DNA from 3 places in the Arthrobacter sp. zg-Y919 genome. Region 1 is predicted to be linked to each of the others. Evidence: predicted binding sites of a transcription regulator. Region 1 holds the regulator's gene; each other region holds the start of a gene.
The links. Region 1 encodes HrcA, which represses chaperone genes, less so after heat shock. Its sites were predicted from a motif close to TTNGCACTCGNNNNNNNCGAGTGCNAA; they were not measured.
Positions count from the first base shown of each region.

Region 2: groES (co-chaperone GroES) is a predicted target of HrcA. The motif match lies at 3,066-3,092, and genes of this name have one in related genera.
Region 3: groL (chaperonin GroEL) is a predicted target of HrcA. The motif match lies at 3,422-3,448, and genes of this name have one in related genera.

Region 1 is NZ_CP126242.1:1,414,833-1,419,989, reverse strand. Features, by position in the region: gene QNO10_RS06730 (GerMN domain-containing protein) at 180-1,151, shown strand; gene QNO10_RS06725 (16S rRNA (uracil(1498)-N(3))-methyltransferase) at 1,191-1,982, opposite strand; gene dnaJ (molecular chaperone DnaJ) at 1,984-3,126, opposite strand; gene hrcA (heat-inducible transcriptional repressor HrcA) at 3,232-4,245, opposite strand; gene QNO10_RS06710 (DUF3097 domain-containing protein) at 4,512-5,157, shown strand, end outside.
Region 2 is NZ_CP126242.1:2,357,169-2,362,325, reverse strand. Features, by position in the region: gene QNO10_RS11035 (iron chelate uptake ABC transporter family permease subunit) at 1-851, opposite strand, end outside; gene QNO10_RS11030 (ABC transporter permease) at 844-1,884, opposite strand; gene QNO10_RS11025 (siderophore ABC transporter substrate-binding protein) at 1,950-2,897, opposite strand; gene groES (co-chaperone GroES) at 3,233-3,529, shown strand; gene groL (chaperonin GroEL) at 3,606-5,157, shown strand, end outside.
Region 3 is NZ_CP126242.1:527,128-532,284, forward strand. Features, by position in the region: gene QNO10_RS02535 (siderophore-interacting protein) at 1-861, opposite strand, end outside; gene QNO10_RS02540 (uracil-DNA glycosylase) at 890-1,669, opposite strand; gene QNO10_RS02545 (DUF3263 domain-containing protein) at 1,795-2,103, shown strand; gene QNO10_RS02550 (LytR C-terminal domain-containing protein) at 2,171-2,797, shown strand; gene QNO10_RS02555 (cold-shock protein) at 2,995-3,198, shown strand; gene groL (chaperonin GroEL) at 3,607-5,157, shown strand, end outside.

The DNA.
Region 1 (5,157 bases):
AAATCTTACTTGATGCACTCACCGGCGCGCGGTGCGGCAACCGATTTATCTCGGGTCCGCAACGGTGGTGTCTCAATCGTGTTTCAGTCCGGGCACGGGCCGCTTACCTGCACGGGTAGCCCCGACTACCTGTGCAAAGGTTGAACACGTACCTTTTTCACGACGCCCCGGAAGGATAGATGGACGCCCCAGCCAACCGCGGAATGTCCTCCCTTCAAGGGCTCCGCAGCAAACGTTTACTGGCCGCCTCCCTCGTGGCCGCATCCGCCCTCGGACTGGGGGGGTGCGGTGTCCTGGCGGAGAATCCCACCATCACCATGCCCTCCAACTACGACGCCGCTGCCGCCTCCGCCGCAGCGCCGATGGCGGTCCCTTCCCCGGCCGAGGCAAGCTCCGGACCAACGCTCATGCCGGTGTATTGGCTTGGACTGAACGACTCAACGGTCAGTCTTTACCGTGAGTTCCTTCACTCCAGCAACGCCGGGGACCCCATCGGCGAAGCCGTCCAGGCCATGACCGCCCAGACGCCGCTGGACAAGGACTATTTCTCGCCCTGGCATGCAGCGGAGAGCGTCACCGCATCGATTTCCAGCAAGAACGTCATTACCGTGGACATCTCCTCGGATGCTTTCAAGGGCTCCCTTGACTCGGGCATGGCCTACCGTGCGGTCCAGCAGCTGGTGTACACCGCCACCGCTGCCGCAGCAAACGCCGCCTTGACCACCGTGGGACAGGTCAGCAGCGTGGTGATCCTCGTGGACGGAAAAGAGGGATACCGTGCATTCGGCCACGTGCCGCTCGACAAACCGCTCAGCCGGGACCCCTCCCTGGTCGCACCGATCTGGGTGATCGATCCGCAGGAATCCGACGAGCGCAACAGCGACCTCACGGTGAGCGGCACGGCAGTCGCCCAGCCGGCCGGCCTGCGCTGGCGCGCCGAGCCCATCGTGGACGGGCGGCCGTCCACAGCCGCCGCGGCCTCGGGCCAGGTGGAATTGGCACAGGCGCAGGGCGAGACCGGCGAATTCAGCTTCACCGCTGAACTGGCGCCCGGTGAGTACAACCTCCGGGTGTATTACGACGGCCAGGAGGCGGCAGGCGATTCCAAGCGCATCAAGGTCGACCTGCCCGCAGAGGCACCGGAAGACTAACCCCGGTCCCTCCCGGTTCCCGCGGCCTGCCGGTGTCTCCTACCAGCGCCCGAGCAGCTGGTTCAGCAGCGCCAGCGCGGCGGGACCGGCAGTCGAAGAGCGCAGCACATGCGGTCCCAGCCTCACCGCCACGGCACCGGCACTGCGCATCGCGTCCAGCTCCGCGGGGCTGATGCCGCCTTCGGGACCCACCACAACGGCAATCGACACCGGCGCAGTCCCGTCTGCGGGATCGGCTGCGGGGTCGGCACGGCGGCCGGTCATTTCGCTTAGCGCCCCGGCCAGGGGTGCGTCGGCTTCCTCATGCAGGACGAGGACCAGGTCGATGCCCTGGAGGCGGTCCACCAGTTGCCTGCTGTCCAGCACCGGCTCGACCCCGGGGATACGGGAACGCCGCGACTGCTTGGCGGCGGCAGTGGTCAGCGCCTGCCACTTCGCCTGCCCCTTTGCCGCCTTCTCGGCGCGCCAGCGGACGATGCTGCGGTCCGACTGCCACGGGATCACCGTATCCACGCCCAGCTCGGTGGCCGCTTCCACTGCCTGCTCGTCGCGGTCCCCCTTGGCCAGGGCCTGAACCAGGAGAAACCGTTCGGACGGCGCCGGTTCCTCGAGGACCGCCGCCACCCGCAGTTCCAGCACGGAGGCACCGGTATCCGTCACGGTGCCGGTCAGCCGGCGGCCGGCACCGTCAACCACGTCCACGTCCTCACCGATGCCGAGCCGTTTGACCGACACAGCGTGCCGGGCTTCCGGACCTTCCAGTCGGAAAACATCTCCGGGCCCGGCGGCAGCCACCTGAACCGGGTCACCGAAGAAGATGGGGTTGGTCATCTCAGAGGTTGCCCAGCCGGTCCCGCAGCTTCGCGAAGACGCCGGTACCGGAGCTGTTGAGCCGCCCCTCGCTGTACTCCTCGCCCCGCAGCTTGGCCAGCTTGCGCAGCAGCTCCTCCTGTTCGGCGTCCAGCTTCTGCGGGGTCTCCACGTGCAGGTGGACGCGCAGGTCTCCACGGCCGTGGCCGCGCAGGTGCGTGACGCCCAGGTCGTTGAGCACGGATACCTCGCCGGACTGGGTGCCGGGCTTGACCGTGATGTCTCGTTCGCCGTCGAACGTTTCCAGGGTCACGGTGGTGCCAAGGGCCGCCGCGGTCATGGGCACGGTCAGCGTGGCGTGCAGGTCATCGCCTTCGCGCAGGAACGTCGGGTCGTTATTGACCCTGATCTCCACGTAAAGGTCACCGGCGGGACCGCCGGCGAGGCCGGCTTCACCCTGTCCCCCGAGCTGGATCCGGGTCCCGGTGGCGACGCCCGCGGGAACCTTGATGGTGAGGGTGCGGCGGTTGCGGACGCGGCCTTCACCGGAACATTCGTGGCAGGGATCGGGGATGACGGTGCCGAAACCGTTGCAGGTTCCGCAGGGTGCGGAGGTCATGACCTGGCCCAGGATGGAGCGCACGGCCCGCTGGACCTGGCCGGTGCCGTGGCAGATGTCGCAGGTGCGCGGCGAGGTGCCGGGCTGGCAGCAGGAACCGTCGCAGGTGGGGCACACCACTGCGGTGTCGACGTCGATCTTCTTGTTGACGCCGAAGACGGCGTCCTTGAGGTCGATGCGGACATTGATGAGCGCATCCTGGCCACGGCGGCTGCGCGATGCCGGTCCACGCCCGCCGCCCGGAGCGGCGCCGCCGAAGAACGTATCGAAGATGTCCTGGAAGCCGAAGCCCTGGGCACCGAAGCCCCCGCCGCCGCCAAAGCCGTTGTCGTTGCCGTTCTCGTTACCGGTGGTGTCGTAGATCCGCCGCTTTTCCGGATCGGAGAGAACCTCGTAGGCGTGCGTTACGGCTTTGAACTCATCCGAGGCGCCCGGGGCGTTGTTGACGTCGGGGTGCAGCTTGCGGGCAAGCTTCCGGTACGCCTTCTTGATTTCTTCACCGGTGGCGTCTCGTCCGACACCCAGAACCTGGTAGTGATCGCTCACTCGTGCACATCGCTTTCCTGTATTGCGTACCTTCAGCGTTTGAAGGCGGAGTTGGGAATCCCGCAGGTTGCCCGGCGGGGAGGTCCGTAACTGCTGGGGACCGGGCTAGTTGTTCAGTATCCGGGACAGGTACCGCGCCACGGCACGCACTGCGGCCATGGTGGTGGGATAGTCCATGCGGGTGGGGCCGAGGATGCCGACCTTCGCCGTGGCATCCGGACCGTAGCCGGTTGCCACCACCGAGGCTTCCGACAGCCCGCCGTGCGGATTCTCCCGTCCGATCCGAACGGCGACACCGCGGGCATCCTGCTCCATCTCGGACAGCAGCCGCAGCATCACCACTTGTTCCTCGAGCGCTTCCAGCACCGGACCGATCGTCAGCGGGAAGTCTACAGTGGAGCGGGCCAGGTTGGCGGTCCCTGCCATCACCATGCGGTCCTCGCGGTTGATGCCCGCAAGCTGCTCCAGGCAGTGCCCCAGGGAGTTTCCCACGCGCCTGCGGTCGGCCGGCACGGTGGCCAGGGCGTTGGCCAGCTGGCTGGTGATGCTGCTCAGGGGTTTGCCTGCCAGCGCGGAAAGGAAATGGTGGCGCAGGTCCATCAGGTCCGGTTCGGTCACCGGCTGGGGAACCGTCATCACCCGCTGTTCCACCCGCCCTGTGGTCGAGATCAGGACAACCAGCACCTGCGCCGGTGCCAGCAGGACAAATTCAATGTGGCGCACCTTGGCATTGCCCAGGTGCGGATACTGCACCACGGCCACCTGGTTGGTCAGCTGGGACAGCAGGCGGACCGTGCGGTCCATCACGTCATCGAGGTCGTCCGCCTCTTCCAGCAGGGACTGGATGGCCCGGCGCTCGGGGGCAGAGAGGGGCTTGACGTCGGAGATGCGGTCAACGAAAAGGCGGTAGCCCTTGTCGGTGGGGATCCGGCCGGCGGAAGTATGCGGAGCGGTAATGAGCCCCTCTTCCTCCAGGGCGGCCATGTCATTGCGGATCGTCGCGGAGGAAACCCCCAAATGGTGGCGTTCCACCAGTGCCTTGGAGCCCACGGGCTCACGCGAATGGACGTAGTCCTCAACAATGGCGCGGAGGACCTCGAGTCTGCGTGGCTCACTCATGGTTTTCCCTCCCTGTTGATCGGCGGATTGATCGTGGTGCTGACCGGCCTGCTGGGCAGGCTCCTAAAACGGTGGAGACGGTGCTTGGCAATCGGCTTGGCAAATCGACTCGGCAATCGATTCGGCAATCGACTTGGAACCCGGCTTAGCACTCGCACTGTCCAAGTGCTAAGTCTAATACGGATCACCACCGTTGCTAGCATTGGAGAACCCGTGGCCTGCTGCGGTTATCCATCCGATCCAGTTCCGTAAGCGAGGCAACTTCCGTGTCCAGCTTTTCCTGGGGTCCGCAGGACATCACTGCACCGGCCCGGACCTCCCTGCGTAAAGTCGGCGCCGAACCCGGCCTCGTGGTGGAGGATGTTGCCACCGGCTGGGTAGGTGCAGTGGTGCGCGTCGAGAAATCCGGCGGGCTGCACCTGATGGTGCTCGAAGACCGGCGCGGCAAAACAAAATCCTTCGAGCTCGGCTTTGGTTTCCTGCTCGAGGGAGAGCCGGTCGAAGTGGTGGCCGCCGCCCCGGCAGCCGCGAAGACCGGTTCGGCGCGCACGGCGTCGGGCTCGGTACGCGTTGCCAACCAGCGCGCCCGCACTGCCCGGGCGAGCCGCATCTGGGTGGAGGGCAAGCACGACGCCGAGCTGGTGGAAAAGGTCTGGGGCGATGACCTGCGGGTCGAGGGAATCGTCGTCGAGCCCCTCCACGGCGTGGATGACCTCTACTCCGCTGTCCGCGAGTTCGCCCCGGGGCCGGGCCGCCGGCTGGGAATTCTGGTGGACCACCTGGTGCCGGGATCCAAGGAATCCCGCATTGCCGCCGAGGCTATGACCTCCCCCGGCGCGCGCGGCAACGTGCTTATTGTCGGCCACCCGTACGTGGATGTCTGGCAGGCCATCAAGCCGTCCGTGATCGGCC
Region 2 (5,157 bases), 940 kb from region 1:
TGCCGGAACTTGGTGCAGAGCTGGTAGGCCAGCGAGGCCACCAGCAGGCCGAAGAAGGTCACGGGACCCACGAGCGCGGTGGACACTGCGACGAGCACGGAGCAGATGATCAGCGTGGCGGTGACTGCCCGTTTGTGGTCCACGCCCAGGTTCACAGCGGTTTCGCGGCCCAGGGCCAGGACGTCGAAGGAATGGCGCATCCGCCAGGCAACGGCGCTGACTACCGCGACGGCGGCCGCTGAATAGCCCAGCAGGGCCGCATCGACATTGTTGAAGCTGGCGAAGAACAGGTCCTGCAGGATGATGAACTCGCTCGGGTCGATCAGCCGCTGCAGCAGCGAGGAGAAGCCGCGGAACATGGTGCCGAAGACAATCCCCACCAGCAGCATCAGGTGCAGGGACTTCCCGCCGCCGGTAAACAGCCAGCGGTACAGCAGGAAGGAGAAACCCACCATCAGGAGCACTTCCACGCAGAACCGCACCGGAGCGCCGAGGGACAGCAGCGTCCCACCGCCCAGGGCAAACACGAGGACGGTCTGGATCAGCACATACAGGGCATCAAAACCCATGATCGACGGCGTCAGGATCCGGTTGGCGGTGACTGTCTGGAACAGGACCGTCGAGACACCCACGGCGTAGGCCACCAGGATCATGGACCCGACCTTGACGGCCCGCCGGGGCAGCGCATAGCCGAGGTTGCCGCGCAGCTCAATGGTCATAAAAACCGCAACCAAAGCGGCCGCGGTGATCCCGAGGGCGATGATCCAGAACTTTGCGGGGACGGTCCGGACCGGCCGGCCGCGGTGCCGGGTGAGTGCGGCGGGCAGCGCGCTGGTGGAGGTGTCAGGCATGGGAACCGCGCTTACGCAGGAGGAGGTACAGGAAGATGACGCTGCCGACGGCCGAGACCACAACACCCACCGGGATTTCATACGGGTAGCGGATGGTGCGCCCGATGATGTCGCACAGCAGGACGAAGCCCGCCCCGAAGACGGCGACCCAGGGCACCGCCCGGCGGACGTTGTCGCCGATCAGCAGGGACACCAGGTTGGGCACAATCAGCCCGAGGAAGGGGATGGAACCAACGCTGACCACGACGACGGCGCTGATCAGGGAGACGATGACGAGCCCAAGGGCCATCACCCGGTTGTAGTTCAACCCGAGGTTGGTGGTGAAGTCCTGCCCCATGCCCGCGACGGTAAACCGGTCCGCCGCGAGGTAGCCGATCACCGTCAGGGCCCCCACGATCCAGAGCAGCTCATACCGGCCGCGCAGGACGCCGGAGAAATCCCCGATCATCCAGCTGTTCAGGGTTTGCAGCAGGTCCGTGCGGTAGGCAAAGAAGGTGGTGACGGCGGAAATCACGCCGCCGAGCATGATGCCCACGAGCGGAACGATCAGGGTGTTGCGCAGCGGGATCCGGCGCAGGATAAGCAGGAAGAGGGCGGTTCCGGCGGCGGCAAAGACGGAGGCGGTGGACATCTTCAGGAACATGGACGCGCCCGGCAGCAGCACGGTCACCGCGAGGATTCCCAGCTGCGCCGATTCCACCGTCCCGACGGTGGACGGTTCCACAAACTTGTTCCGGGCCATCAGCTGCATGATCAGGCCGGCCACGCTCAGGGCCATGCCCGCCAGGACAATACTCAGCGTGCGGGGGAGCTGGCTGACCCAGAACAGCATGGCCGTGGTGGGATCCCCGGCCAGCAGCGAGGCCAGGGAAAGGTCCCCAACCCCTACGAAAAGGCTGACGGCGGCCAGCACGACGACGGCGCAGACCCCCAGTACCAGCGCGGCGGTTGAACGCACAAGGCGCCGCCGTTCCGGGGGAGCGGCGGCGGAGGCAGGAGCCGGTGCAGGCACCGGCGTGGAGGGGACCGTCATGGGGATATCCAGTTCCTCCGCTGCCCGGAACAGCAGGTTCCGGGCAGCGGAGCGCAGAGGTGCGGTTAGAGAGCGTCGTGGACGGTGTTAACCATGGTGTCCACGTTGTTCAGGCCGTATCCGACCAGGTACCAGCTGGCGGAATCCAGCGGAACGATCTTGCCGTTCCGGGAAGCGTTGGTGCTCTTGACCAGCCCGTTGTCCAGCACTGCGGAGGCGGCTTCACCGGAGGTGCCGACGGCAACGTCGCGGTCGATCACGAACAGGTGGTCCGGATTGGTGTCTGCAATGTAGTTGAAGGAAACCGACTCGCCGTGGGTTCCTTCGGACTTGACCTCGGCTGCGGGTGTCACGCCGAGGACGTCGTGGATGATGCCGAAGCGCGAACCGGCGCCGTAGGCAGTCATTTCCCCGCCGCTGGTCATCACGATCAGGCCGTTGCCGGCGTCGGCCGCCAGTTCCTTGGTGTCCTCGACCTTGCCCTCGAGGGCATCCAGCTTTTCTTCGACCAGATCTTCCTTATCGAAGATGCTGCCCAGGGTCTGGGTGTTCTTCTTGAAGGAGTTCCAGGCATCGGCGTTGTCGACGCTCAGGTCAATGGTGGGAGCAATCTTGCTCAGTTCCTCATAGGAGTCGGCAACCCGGCCGGAAATGATGATCAGGTCGGGGGCGCCGGCGTTGATCGCCTCGAAGTCCGGCTCCTTCATGCTGCCGATCTTCGTGATCTCCTCGGCACCGTACTGGGACAGGCTCTCGGGGAAATTGGCGGCGGGCACGCCGTCGACGTCAATGTCGAGGGCATCCATCGTGTCGAGGGCACCGAGGTCGAACGTGTAGACGGTCTCCGGGTTCACCGGTACGTCGGTGCTTCCCTGTGCGTGCTCGACCGTCACCGTCGAGGCCTGGGTCGACTCGGCGTCGGCATTGGCGTCTGCTGCTTCGGTGGAGCAGGCGCTGAGCGCGAGGAGGGACACAAGGGCGGTTCCGGCCAGCAGGCGGGACTTGATGATCATGGGGGCTCCGGTGAGAGTCGATGTGCCTATCCGGGGATTAGGTCACAGAAATGTTTTCTAATGGTGCGCGCAGATGAAAACTATCCCGGTGAGGTAAACCTAAGCAAATCCCCCTTCGGCGGGGGCGCCCCGGCAGGCAGGGGAGGGCCCCGCTGTTTGCGCTACTCGCTGGCACTCGCCTTGACCGAGTGCTAACCGTTGCATAAAGTCTGAGTTAGCACTCCGCACGTGAGGGTGCTAACTCCCGAAGGGAAAGCGCGAACCGGCACCGCGACGACGGCCAGCGCCAGACCAACGGCCCCATTCCGTTAGAAACTACGCAAAGGAGAGCCCGAGTGTCGGTCTCTATTAAGCCCCTTGAGGATCGTATTGTTGTCCGCCCGCTGGAAGCCGAGCAGACCACTGCTTCCGGCCTCGTTATCCCGGACACTGCAAAGGAAAAGCCCCAGGAGGGTGAAGTAGTTGCAGTTGGACCCGGCCGCGTTGACGACAACGGCAACCGCATCCCGGTTGACGTTGCCGAAGGCGACGTAGTCATTTACTCCAAGTACGGCGGAACCGAAGTCAAGCACAGCGGCCAGGAATACCTGGTTCTCTCCGCCCGCGACGTGCTGGCCGTCGTCGTAAAGTAGTTCCCCTGGAAAACCCCGGCCAAGATTCTGGCCGGGGTTTTCTGATGCAGATGTAGTTGTCGGAAAGGACACACACATGGCAAAGCAGTTGGAGTTCAATGACTCCGCCCGCCGCTCGCTCGAAGCCGGCGTCGATAAGCTCGCCAACACCGTCAAGGTGACCCTCGGCCCGCGCGGCCGCAACGTCGTCCTGGCCAAGACCTGGGGCGCTCCCACCATCACCAACGACGGCGTCACGATCGCCCGCGAAGTTGAGCTGGAGGATCCCTACGAGAACCTCGGCGCACAGCTGGCCAAGGAAGTAGCCACCAAGACCAACGACGTTGCCGGCGACGGCACCACCACGGCCACCGTGCTGGCCCAGGCGCTGGTCAAGGAAGGCCTGCGCAACGTAGCAGCCGGTGCTGCCCCCGGGCAGCTCAAGCGCGGCATCGAGGTGTCCGTGGACGCCGTTGCCAAGCGCCTGCTGGAGAATGCGAAGGAAGTTGAAGGCAACCAGGTTGCCCACGTTGCCGCAATCTCCGCACAGAGCACCGAGATCGGCGAACTGCTGGCCCAGGCGTTCGACACGGTCGGCAAGGACGGCGTGATCACGATCGAGGAGTCTTCCTCGACGCAGACCGAGCTGGCCATCACCGAAGGCATGCAGTTCGACAAGGGTTACCTCTCGCCGTACTTCGTCACCGATCCGGAGCGCCAGGAAGCCGTCCTCGAAGACGCACTGATCCTGATCAACTCCGGCAAGATTTCCTCCGTTGCCGAGTTCCTGCCGCTGCTGGAAAAGGCGCTGCAGACCTCGAAGCCGCTGTTCATCATTGCCGAAGACGTCGACGGGGAAGCCCTGTCCACCCTGGTGGTCAACAAGATCCGCGGCACCCTGAACGTTGTCGCTGTGAAGGCGCCGGGCTTCGGTGACCGCCGCAAGGCCATGATGCAGGACATCGCGACCCTCACCGGCGCACAGGTGGTCAGCCCCGACCTCGGCCTGAAGCTGGACCAGGTTGGCCTTGAGGTGCTGGGCTCCGCCCGCCGCATCACGGTCACCAAGGACAACACCACCATCGTTGACGGCACCGGCTCCGAAGCCGACGTCGCCGACCGCGTGGCACAGATCCGCGCCGAGATCGAGCGCACCGATTCGGACTGGGACCGCGAGAAGCTGCAGGAGCGCCTGGCCAAGCTGTCCGGCGGCATCGGCGTCATCCGCGTCGGTGCGGCAACCGAGGTGGAACTGAAGGAAAAGAAGCACCGCATCGAAGATGCTGTTTCCTCCACCCGTGCCGCACTCGAAGAAGGCATCGTGGCCGGCGGCGGTTCCGCACTGGTCCACGCTGCCCGCGCACTGGACACCGATCCGGAGGTGACGAAGCTGGAAGGCGACGCCGCCACCGCCGTCGGCCTGGTCCGCCGTGCACTGGCCCAGCCGCTGCGCTGGATCGCCGAGAACGCAGGTTCCGAAGGCATGGTCGTCGTTGCCAAGGTCGGCGAGCTGGAAGTCAACAACGGCTTCAACGCCGCCACCGGCGAGTACGAAGACCTGATTGCCGCCGGCATCATCGACCCGGTCAAGGTCACCCGTTCGGCACTGCGCAACGCCGCCTCGATCGCTTCGCTGGTGCTCACCACCG
Region 3 (5,157 bases), 890 kb from region 1:
CAGGATCTTGCCGACGGGGGTGCGCTTTTCCGCCTGGAAAACGTCTTCGGAACGCCCGGCAGCCCAGTACCCGGACAGGGATACCTGCCGCCGTTCCAGCCCCCGGTGGCTGAAGAGGACATCCCGGAGGGACTTCATGACCTCCCGCTCACCGTGCGCAAAGACCTGCACGGCGCCGTCCCGCCAGCGCACGGTGGACACGGCATCGGTCAGCAGCCGGCTCCGGCCGGCCGGAGTGTCACCGCGGTGCAGCCAGGTCAGCTCAACGCCGGCAGGTTTCTCCACCGGCTGCTGGTCCTGCGGTCCGGCGACCTCGACGAAGGCGTGCCCGACGGCGTCCTGCGGCAGGGCGCGGAGCACGGTGGCCACAGCGGGGAGAGCCGATTCGTCGGCAGCCAGGAGGTACCAGTCGGCGTCGGGGTCCGGGTTGAAAGCTCCACCGGGCCCGGAGAAGGTCAGCGGTTCGCCTGCCTGCGCCGAGGCTGCCCACGGCCCGGCCAGGCCTTCATCGCCGTGCACTACGAAATCGATACTGACTTCCCGTGCCTGGTGGTCCACATTCCGGATGGTGTAGGTACGGGACACCGGCCAGTGCTCACGTTCGCTCCGGGACCGGAGGGTTTCCAGGTCCTCCGAACCGTCGATGGGGCGGCCCTGTGGCCCGAACCAGATTTTGCAGTAGGCATCGGCGCAGGAATTCGGCTGGAACCGGTCAAAGCCGGGGCCGCCGGCCACCACCCGGACCATGTGCCCGCTGATCTGCTCGCGCCGGAGAACCTCAAGGGTCACGAGCGGGCGCTGCCGCCGCGGAATGTCCTGGGTAGGCCCGGCCGGGCGCGGGGGAGTTGGTGATTCGGGCATGGGGTGTCTCCTAGGAAAGGGCCTCAAACTACCGTACCGTGCCCAGGCGCCAGTCCACGGGCCCGGAACCCTGCTGGACCAACAGCTCATTGACGCGGCTGAACGGGCGGGAGCCGAAGAAACCGCGCGAGGCCGACAACGGACTTGGATGCGCCGATTCGACCGTTGGCACACCGTTCAGGAACGGAACGATGCCCTGGGCATCGCGGCCCCACAGGACCGCGACCAGGGGAATATGGGTGCCATCCGCGCGGCGGCGGCCGGCCAAGGAGCGGACGGCGAGCTCGGTGATGTCCTCCCATCCCCGCCGGCGGTGCGACCCCGCCTCTCCCGCACGGACGGTGAGCACCCGGTTCAGGAGGACCACACCCTGGTCCGCCCAGCCGCTAAGGTCCCCGGAGGCCGGGGGATCAATCCCCAGATCGGCTTTGAGCTCGGCAAAGATGTTGTTCAGGCTGCGGGGGAGTGGACGCACATCCGCGCCCACGGAAAAAGACAACCCGACGGCATGGCCGGGAGTGGGGTAGGGATCCTGGCCCACGATCAGCACACGCGCATCGGCCAGCGGACGCTGGAAAGCGCGCAGGATACTGCCGGGCGCCGGTAGGATGTGCTGCCCGGCACGGCGTTCCGCCTCCAGCCCGGCCGCAAGTTCCGCAAGGCGTCCCTTCGCGGGTGCAAGTGCTTCGGCCCAGTCAGGCGCCATCAGGTCTTCAAGCCGTGCGGGGGCGGCGAAGGGAAAGGGCGCATCCGCTATCGGTGCGTCGGGGCGGGGGCAGTCAAAGAGCCGGGGTTCGTCAGTGGTCACCGGTCCATTTTGCCACCGGACCGTTTTTGCCGGGGCGCGCACCCCTCCTCCCCTAAATGACAACCCTGTTATTCCCAATTAGCATGGGCGGGTAGGTATGACAGGGATCTTTTTTGGGAGCGTGTGTGGCTGAACCGACAGAAGCCGAGCGGTTTTCACTCGACGACGCAGTGGATCCGGAAAGCCCGTTGGGTGCCCAGGAACAACAGATGCTCGCATTGGAGCGGGCCTGGTGGAAGTACGCCGGTGCCAAGGAACAGGCCATCAAGGACCTGTTCGGAATGTCGGCCACGAGGTACTACCAGGTCCTGAACGCCCTGATCGACACGGAAGAAGCGCTGGCGCATGATCCGATGCTGGTCAAACGATTGCGTAGACTACGAACGACCCGCCAGCGTGCCCGTACAGCCCGCCGCCAGGGCACCGGCATCTAAGGCCGGTTCCCATCAGCGTTGGCGGGCCAGGACGCGGCGCCACCAGAACAAGGATTGAAACTCCACTATGAGCCAATACCCTCGGGACGAGTTCGACAAGGTCCCCGAAACCTCGGCGCGGCAGGGCGTGCACCGCGAACGCCTCATTCCCCCGCGTTCGAGCGGACTGGGCCTGCTGATCACCGTGGGTGTTCTGGCGCTGCTGATCGGCCTGGCAGCCTACTTTGTCCTGCCGCGGCTGGGTATCGGTTCAGGCTCTTCCGCCCCGTCCCCGGCGGCGCAGGCCACCGTGCCGGCATCCGCTTCACCTACCGCCACGCAGACACCGTCCCCTGACGCGGACACCCGCACGGCATCCCCCAGCCCGAGCGCTGCATCCACCCCTACGCCGACTCCGGAACCGACGCCGTCGACGCCGCCGGTTGACCGCACGCAGCCTGTCTCCGTGTTCAACGCCAGCGGCGTTACGGGACTCGGTGCCGGCGTTTCCGGACGGATCTCCAGTGCAGGCTGGGCGGTGGGAACGGTCGGCAACTGGGCCGGCGCCCCCCAGCAGGCCTCCGGGGTCTACTACAGTTCTCCGGACCAGGCAGCCAATGCGCAGGAGGTCGGCGCCCAGCTGGGCATTCCCACGGTCGCCGAAGTCCCCGGCTTCACGGGCGTCACTGTTGTCCTTGGCCCCGGATTCCGGTAGCCGGCGGCCCGGGGTAAAAAGACCATAACGATATCAACAGCCCGTATGTGATCGCTATCACCATGGTTAGAGTGATGCCAGCCGGTTTGCGCCGCTGACCTAGGTCTCCTCTGGAGCCGGCCGTCCGCGCCGGGCCAGGCACCTCCGGTGTCCAAGCATGCCGCCGGAGGCATCGGAATCAAGGTTGGAGAAAGATCATGGCGCAGGGGATCGTCAAGTGGTTTAACGGTGAGAAGGGGTATGGCTTCATTACCCTCGACGAAGCAGCAACGGACGTGTTCGTTCACTGGTCGGCCATTCAGGCCTCCGGGTACCGGACACTGGAAGAAGGCCAGCGGGTTGAATTCCAGATCGGCCAGGGCGAGAAGGGGCCGCAGGCCGAGGAAGTCCGCGCGGTATAGACCCCTTCAGGCACCTCCTCCCGGCTTCGGGCGGAACCGGCAGCGGCGGAGCCTCGGCTCCGCCGCTGCTTTTTGCCGTGGTGGCCCGCTTTTCGCAGTGGTCTCCGGCGCGGAGCCGGCCGGATCCCGAGCTGTCCCGCCAGTGGTGCCGGGATCGCTGTGAACCGGGCTGCATGTCGGCGTGATCGCTTGCACTCAGTGTGTGGGAGTGCTAATTATTGACTTAGCACTCTTGCCGGATGACTGCTAAATGTCCGACGGCGTTGAGTGAACAAGCAACCCACTGGGGTGAGGGTACGGGGACCGCGTAAAGAGATCGCGCGAGCCGGCCCGTCCGTCGCGGGCACCCCGGCAGGCAATGCAAAATTTTGCTCCAAGCATGACTGTTCCGGAAGGACGATAGCCGTTATGGCCAAGATCATTGCATTTGAAGAAGAGGCACGCCGCGGCCTCGAGCGCGGGTTGAACATCCTCGCCGACGCCGTCAAGGTGACCCTCGGCCCGCGTGGCCGCAATGTTGTTCTCGAAAAGAAGTGGGGCGCCCCCACGATCACCAATGACGGTGTTTCCATCGCCAAGGAGATCGAGCTGGACGATCCCTACGAGAAGATCGGCGCTGAGCTGGTCAAGGAAGTTGCGAAGAAGACTGACGATGTTGCCGGTGACGGCACCACCACCGCAACCGTTCTCGCCCAGGCCCTGGTCCGGGAAGGCCTGCGCAACGTTGCCGCCGGCGCCGATCCGCTGAGCCTGAAGCGCGGCATCGAGAAGGCTGTTGCCGCTGTCACCGCCGAACTGATTGCTTCCGCCAAGGAGATCGAAACCAAGGAGCAGATCGCCGCTACGGCTTCCATCTCCGCCGGTGACCAGCAGATCGGCGACCTGATCGCCGAAGCCCTGGACAAGGTCGGCAAGGAAGGCGTCATCACGGTCGAGGAGTCCAACACCTTCGGCCTGGAGCTGGAACTCACCGAAGGCATGCGCTTCGACAAGGGCTACATCTCCGGTTACTTCGTCACCGACGCCGAGCGCCAGGAAACGGTCCTCGAGGATCCGTACATCCTGATCGTCAACTCCAAGATCTCCAACGTCAAGGATCTCGTTGCCGTCCTCGAGAAGGTCATGCAGTCCGGCAAGCCGCTGCTGATCATCGCCGAAGACGTTGAAGGCGAAGCCCTGGCAACCCTGGTCGTCAACAAGATCCGCGGCACCTTCAAGTCCGTCGCCGTCAAGGCACCGGGCTTCGGCGACCGCCGCAAGGCACAGCTGGCCGACATCGCCATCCTCACCGGCGGCCAGGTCATCGCTGAAGAAGTTGGCCTGAAGCTCGAGAACGCCACGCTGGACCTGCTGGGCAAGGCCCGCAAGGTTGTTGTCACCAAGGACGAAACCACCATCGTCGAAGGCGCAGGCGACGCCGAAGAGATCGCCGGCCGCGTCAACCAGATCCGTGCCGAGATCGAGAACTCCGATTCCGACTACGACCGCGAGAAGCTGCAGGAACGCCTGGCCAAGCTGGCCGGCGGCGTTGCAGTCATCAAGGCCGGTGCGGCAACCGAAGTTGAGCTGAAGGAACGCAAGCACCGCATTGAGGACGCTGTCCGCAACGCAAAGGCTGCAGTGGAAGAAGGCATCGTCGCCGGCGGCGGCGTGGCCCTCATCCAGGCCGGCCTCAAGGCCTTCGCCAACCTGTCCCTCGAGGGCGACGAAGCAACGGGCGCGAACATCGTCCGCGTTGCCATCGACGCTCCGCTGAAGCAGATTGCCTTCAACGCCGGCATGGAGCCGGGCGTAGTTGTGGACAAGGTCCGCGGCCTGCCGGAGGGCTTCGGCCTGAACGCAGCAACCGGCGAGTACGAAGACCTGCTGGCTGCCGGCATCAACGACCCGGTAAAGGTCACCCGTTCTGCCCTGCAGAACGCTGCATCCATCGCCGGCCTGTTCCTGACCACCGAAGCA